DNA from 2 places in the Pseudovibrio sp. WM33 genome. Region 2 is predicted to be linked to the other one. Evidence: riboswitches for the same ligand, from Rfam matches in the RefSeq annotation. Region 2 holds a riboswitch; the other holds the start of a gene.

Region 1 (3,408 bases), on a different contig from region 2:
TTTGGCCGTGTTCTACGATGAAGGGAACGTCGTGAGAGCGGACTTCTAGAACGGCTCTGGACCCTGTGCCACCAACGGTGGAGTGGCCGAAGCCGGGGTCGAAGAAGCCTGCGTAGTGGACGCGGAATTCGCCGACGAGTGGGTCGAATGGCACCATCTCAGCGGCGTATTGTGGCGGGACGTGGACGGCTTCCTGCGAGACCAGAATGTAGAACTCGTTCGGGTCGAGGATGAGCGTTGCATCGCCGCGATTGTACAGCGGCTCCCAGAAGTCTTCCGGGTCCTGTGCGTCTTTGCGATCGACGTCGATCACACCTGTATGGCGCTTGGCGCGGTAGCCGATGAGGCTGTCTTTGCCAGAGCCTTTCAGGTCGATGGACACCTGTACGCCGTTGTTGATTGCGTCTTCGTCCTTGCCGCCAGACACCAGTGTGTGCTGGTTGTGCACTTTGGTCAGGTCTTCATCATTGATGAGGGTTTCACCATCGCGGAAGCGGATTTGGGACAGGCGAGAGCCTTCGCGGACCAGCACCGGGAAGGTCTTTGGAGAGATCTCAGCGTAGAGCGGGCCTTTGTAGCCGGCTTCAACACGGTCAAATGCGCGGCCTTGGTCTGTGATGACGCGGGTGAACACATCGATGCGGCCCGTGGAGCTTTTGGGATTGGCTGTTGCGGATTGCTCAGCCGGGAGGTCCAGCGCTTCCTGAAGGCGGACAATGTAAACACAGTTGGTTTCCAGCACGGCGCCCTTGGAGAGGTCGATCTCGTGCAGGATGAGCTTTTCCAGCTTGTCTTCCACTTTCGCGTCGGGGCCGGGCAGAAAGGAGGCTCGGACACGCCATGCTTTGACGCCGAGGCGCAGGTCAAGACTGGCAGGTTGAATCTGGTCCTCGTCGGGCACTCTGTCTGCTTGAATTGCACCGCTGGCAAACATAGCTTCAATCGCTTTTGCCGGAAGAATGCCTGTCATTGTTGGTTCCGCCCCACTGGTACTCAAATCGTTCTGACACTGATTAACGTAAGTTTGATCTCTCGCCAAGTCTGCAACCTAAGCTGATTGATTGACCCTAGTGTATTTTCGAGGTAAAAATGCTGCCTATTCCGTGGTGATTTGGTCGACCGGCTTGCAACCACGTAAAACAAGTAGCTAAAGGGTCGGGTTCTTGTATAGACCTCGGCCCGCGCCGGGGTTTTTTAATGAAGGGGTAGAGCAATATCTCTTCGGGCAGGAATGAGCGATGACAGACGCAAAGAACTGGAAGCCAGCAACTCGGCTTGTTCATGGAGGCACAACGCGCTCCAGCTTTGGTGAAACATCCGAAGCTATCTTCCTTACACAAGGGTATGTTTACGACAGCTCAGAAGCGGCAGAAGCACGCTTTTTGGGCGAGAATCCGGGCTATATTTATTCCCGGTACGCAAACCCGACTGTAGGAATGTTTGAGCGACGAATGTGCGAACTGGAAGGTGCTGAGGCCGCACGCGGCACGGCTTCTGGTATGGCGGCTGTTAACTCTGCGATTATGGCCTGCGTTAAAGCTGGCGATCATGTGATTGCACCAAAGGCGCTGTTCGGTTCCTGCCGATACATCATCGAAAAGCTGCTGCCACGTTATGGTGTGGAGTCCACGCTGATTGATGGCACTGACATTGAGCAATGGAAAGCTGCAGTTCGTCCGAACACCACAGCGGCGTTCCTTGAAAGCCCAACCAACCCGACGCTTGAAGTGATCGATATTCCAGCTGTTGCGGATATTATTCACGAAGCTGGTGGACGGCTTATTGTAGACAACGTGTTTGCGACTGCTATCTGGCAGAGCCCGCTGGCCTTGGGTGCTGATGTGGTGATCTACTCTGCGACCAAGCATATTGACGGGCAGGGCCGATGTCTGGGCGGTATCGTGCTTTCCGATGAAAAGTGGATTGTGGAAGAGTTCCATGACCCGTTCAAGCATACCGGACCTGCGATGAGCCCGTTCAACGCTTGGGTTCTGCTGAAAGGTCTGGAGACTTTGTCGTTGCGTGTTGAGCGTCAGACTGCGAATGCTGGCAAGCTGGCAGAGTTCCTAGCGGATCATTCTGCAGTGTCTCGCCTGATTTACCCGGGCCGCGCTGATCACCCACAGGCGGATATCGTGGCCAAGCAGATGCAGGGTGGGTCTACCATGCTGGCGTTTGATTTGGCGGGTGGTAAGGAAGCGGCCTTCAAGTTCTCCAATGCGCTGGAGATTGTTAGCCTTTCCAACAACCTTGGTGATGCGAAGAGCCTGATTACCCATCCGGCGACGACTACGCACCAGAGTGTTGCGGAAGATGCGCGTTTGGAGCTGGGCATTACAGACAAGACGCTTCGTCTTTCTGTTGGTCTGGAAGATGCAGATGACCTGCTGGAAGATGTTGCTAAGGCACTGGCCGCGCTTTAAGCGTGTTGCACATTACAACTGGCGTGAGGGCATCCAACCGGGTGCCCTCTATGCATTAAAGCCCAATGCTGCAGACTTGTTGTTAGCTATTGCTGGTTGCCACAACCACGTCTCGCCGTGCTCCGGACAAGGTGATGATGAAACCTGCGATGACATCCAGAAACGTGATGGTCATGAGCAGCAGGAAGAGCGGGGTGGCGGCTTCTTGTACCGAGAGGAACTCAATTAGGTAAGCCACGAGGATCAACAGAGACAAACTGTGATCTACCAGTGAGAGTGTGCTGGTTCTGGTGGCTTTGATGATCTCGACGAAGAGCAGGACCAAAGTGCCTGCAAGCAGAAGGGTGGCGACATCCAGAGGAACAAGTAGTCCTGATGGCAGCGGGATCTGGAATACAATGGCAGCCCAAGGGGTGACGTTGTAGCCTTGATCAAGCACCGGCTCTAGATCTTCAAACCACCGAAATGCCACAGCGTTGTAGAGCAAGAACGGAATGAGCGTGAGTGGAATAGTCCTCATGTGGTTATCCCCGGAAGAGCTGGAAGCGGTATCCTATCGGAAAAGATTAACATTAATGCTGGGGGTCTGTGATGCCCTGAAACCGGGAGGGGTAACGCTTCGAGTGGTTTAATGCCTAGGGCTTTCATTTTAAGTGGAGTTCTAGGGAATACGACGCGTGCGATCGTGAATAGTGAGGGGGCGTCGCACACGTTCCGTCATGCGACGTTCTATGTGAGAGAGCTCGTTATAGTTATCGACGGTGATGCCCTTCCAATATTTGACGATGGGAAGGCCTATGCGAAGTTGAAAAGCACCAATGGGATAGTTGATGTCGCTGTGATAGCGGATCTGTCCAACAAATGTGGTCTTCAATCCAGGTACGCCAAACCAGCCTGCACGGGATATTTCAAACCGTCCCTGTGCTCCGCTTATCTCTTCAATGTTGTTGGCGGTTCTATAAAAGCCTCCTGCATAGATGCGGAG
Region 2 (3,408 bases):
CTGCTCTGGTCTTTTACTTTTAGGGGTGTTGTCGCAGGTCAGAGGAGATCCCTAGTCTTCGTAGTACATGCGATAGATCCCTCCGGCAGAGTCATCGGAGATCAACAAAGACCCGTCGCCAAGCTCGACCACGTCTACCGGACGGCCCAGATAATCGCCGCTGGCATCAATCCAGCCTGTTGCGACAATACTTGGGGCGCCAGCTTCTTCTTTCTCGTTGATGGGCACAAACACCACACGTGCGCCAATTGGCACTGAGCGGTCCCATGAGCCGTGCTGCGCGATGAAGACGCCGCTCTTGTATTCTTCAGGGAACATATCGCCCTGATAGAATGTCATGCCCAAACTTGCGGCATGGGCGTCCAGCTCAACTTCCGGGTTCACAACGCCACTTGGAACAGGCTCATCGATGTAATGCGGGGTCCGGACCGTTCCACCGCCATACCATGGGAAGCCGTAGTTCTTGCCCGGCTCGGTGCCTTTGTTCAGCTCTTCAGGAGGGATGTCATCTCCCATGCCGTCCACCTGATTGTCGGTAAACCAGAGATTGCCGGAGTTTGGATGAAACTCCAAGCCCACAGAGTTTCTGATCCCTGTCGCGTAGACCTGACGGTCCATACCATCTGCCGTGATGGAGATAATGCCGCCGATGCCGAGGCTGTCATAGAGTTTCAGCTTCATCTTGGGCGGAACGTTGTAAGGCTGGCCAAGAGAGATGTAGATGCGGTCATCCGGACCCTGATCACACACACGGGAGGAGTGATTGTAGCTTTCTTCAGAGGGAGGGATAAGCATACCCTTGCCGACCAGCACCTTCACCGCTAGCTTGCCCTGCTCTTTGTTTTCCAATGCATTCGGAAAACTCAGAACGCGGTTTTGCTCTGCAAGGACCAATGAGCCATCTTTTGTGAAGCACACACCATTAGGGATGATGAAGGACTGATCTGGAGCGAACTGGCGAACTTCTGCAGCTTTCTTGCCCTCTTCATCCGGAGTAACGACCCAGACTCTGTCCGTAGTCGTCCCTACAAAGACAGTTTTACCATCAGCTGCGACTGCCATATGGCGGGCGTCAGGAACGGCAGCGTAAGGTTCGATATGGAAGCCTTTGGGCATGACCACAACTTCAGTGTTGCGAGCCAGAGTTTTCTGCTCTTCAGAGACCTGCTCCACAAACTCCGTTTTGACACCATCGACCATTTTGGTGGTCGTTGCTGCCAGAGATGTGGTTAGCAGCAAGGCGTAGGCGCACCCTGTCAGGACTCCAAAGAGAACGGGCTTTGTGGTGCACATCGTTTTTTCCTTCCTGAAGGGCCTAGAAATTTGACTGAGAAAATTGATCGGAATATTTGGAATGCTCTGCCTTTTTGAGCTGCCACTATGCGCTCATTCAAAGTCTGAGGAGAATACTCAGATATGACGGGAATTCGGTTTATAGAACCACAAAAATTGAAGATATTCACTTAGCGGAAGTTGCGTTTTGTGGTGCTAGAATACGACATGACGTAAATTTGAAAGTGTGGACAAAGAACAAAGGAAAGGTGCCCACTTGCAATTGCCTCATTTTCGTGCCAAATCCTACGCATCATCAAGAGAAGGGCTGGCGCCCTCGCCAACCTGCCTAACCGGGCAAGGTGGTCTCCGCCAAAAGGGATGTGGTTTCGAAGTGAGGACGCTGTCTTCATCATTCGTAACAACCAAGCGGTAGTTTCAATGGATTTTGCGCCAGTCCTCCTCGGGAAACCGATGGAGGATTTAATGTTTGATATTGCTGGTCAGCCACAGTCTGCATGGCAATCGTATGTATCTGAATATGTGCCTCAATCTTTGAGGGAAGCCGTCGCACACCTTGCCGACGAGTTTACTGCTGCCTATTTGCTGGATTGTCTGATTCTGGAAAAAGGGCTGCGCAGTCGGCTGCTCTCCAACTCAACACGACAGCCAAACACGCCGCTGACCACTGACGAACGCTCTGACCGGTTTGCTATGTTGCTTCGCCTTTGGGCAGAAGGATGCCATACGGTTGTTGATGAGCGTCTATTTGCAGATACTGCACGCCGTCGTCCTGAAGAACTGGAAGCATTACGCGAGTACTTCAGGCAAAACGCATTGCGCTCGAGAAAGAAATTCCCGAGCTAGGTAAGCTGCACTACAATACAAACTGATTTTTAAGCTGCGCGGCTGCCGAATTTTGCAGGGGGCGTAGCAAACGGGTCTGCGAACATTGCAAGCCACAGGCTCTGTGCGATGCGCTGTGCAGTTGCCAGAAGAAGCGGTGCTGCTTCTGGCGAGAAAATCCCGTAGACCTCATCTTCAAACAGGTCCATCCACTCATGGAAGTTCTCAGTGGTGACACCTTGAATTCTAGCATGAGCCGGAACTGGTTTGCCCTTGTACGACCCAGTTTTTAGCAGAACTGATGCCCAAAAGTGCTTCATCTTGTGCAGATGCGGCCCCCAATCCTCCCCCATCTCCCTTAGGAAAATGGGACCAAGCGTTTCATGCTGGCGGATCTTGCCATAAAAACTCTCAACCAGATGATTGATCTGGGCAGGTGTTATGGAAGGATCAAGCGGTGTCCGTTCACGCGCTGACATAACGGGAATTTTTGATGACACAGCTTGTTTCCTATTCCTGATCCGCGATCCGCTTAAGCTTTGTTGTACTTAGCACGTTGCTCTTCAGAGATCACAATCGGCTTGCCGTTATCGTCAACAGCAACAAAGGTGAACTGAGCATTCGTAACCTTCTCACGATAGCCAAAGCGGTGACGCAAAGCCCAAGCCTCGATGGCAAGCGTTACAGAAGTTCTGCCAACACGGAGCACATTGGAGTAGACACACATTACATCGCCCACTTTAACTGGGCGGATAAAGGTCATGCTGTCGATAGCAACAGTCACAACGCGCTCCATGGCGCACTGGCTTGCTGCAATACCGGCGGCAATATCCATTTGAGAGACGACCCAACCGCCGAAGATATCGCCAGAAGCATTGGTGTCTGCCGGCATCGCCATTGTGCGCGTGGTCAGCTCCCCAATCGGCTGCTCTTCTTCGACAGCGTCTCTTGTATCATTCATAGTTCTAAAGCTCCGTAGATCCATCAAGCGAAATGCTATGCATGGCGAAGCTCAACTACTCAAGCAGGGATCATCGCCATATGGAAGCAATCAACAACCTGGGTCGCACATTTCTTGGTGTTGGCCCGAGCGGTTTCAGCAACGCATTCATCTACTGCATTCTCGAATAATTTCAACCAGCTGGCAATATCATCGCTGCATACCTGCTTTGCAGCACCGCGATACTTGCCAAGAGGACGGCCAGAATAGCTTCTGTCTTTCATGAGAGCGGAGCACCAGAAACGCACGGCCTGAGCTTCGTAATCCTCCCAATCGCACTTCATGCTATT

What was found. A riboswitch is a leader RNA that binds a small molecule or an ion and turns the genes downstream of it on or off. The one in region 2 is predicted to bind S-adenosylmethionine.
Region 1: it holds a riboswitch for S-adenosylmethionine, as region 2 does, so the genes downstream of both, PsWM33_RS21185 (O-succinylhomoserine sulfhydrylase) here and PsWM33_RS06730 (hypothetical protein) in region 2, are expected to answer to the same signal.

What each region holds. Positions count from the first base shown of each region.
Region 1 covers NZ_LMCK01000124.1:1,616-5,023, forward strand. The annotation lists gene PsWM33_RS21180 (2'-deoxycytidine 5'-triphosphate deaminase) at 1-970, opposite strand, end outside; SAM riboswitch at 1,094-1,171, shown strand; gene PsWM33_RS21185 (O-succinylhomoserine sulfhydrylase) at 1,239-2,423, shown strand; gene PsWM33_RS21190 (hypothetical protein) at 2,506-2,943, opposite strand; gene PsWM33_RS21195 (hypothetical protein) at 3,354-3,408, opposite strand, start outside.
Region 2 covers NZ_LMCK01000025.1:30,662-34,069, reverse strand. The annotation lists gene PsWM33_RS06735 (PQQ-dependent sugar dehydrogenase) at 52-1,293, opposite strand; SAM-I-IV-variant riboswitch at 1,581-1,711, shown strand; gene PsWM33_RS06730 (hypothetical protein) at 1,759-2,139, shown strand; gene PsWM33_RS06725 (group III truncated hemoglobin) at 2,169-2,618, opposite strand; gene PsWM33_RS06720 (acyl-CoA thioesterase) at 2,651-3,079, opposite strand; gene PsWM33_RS06715 (group III truncated hemoglobin) at 3,139-3,408, opposite strand, start outside.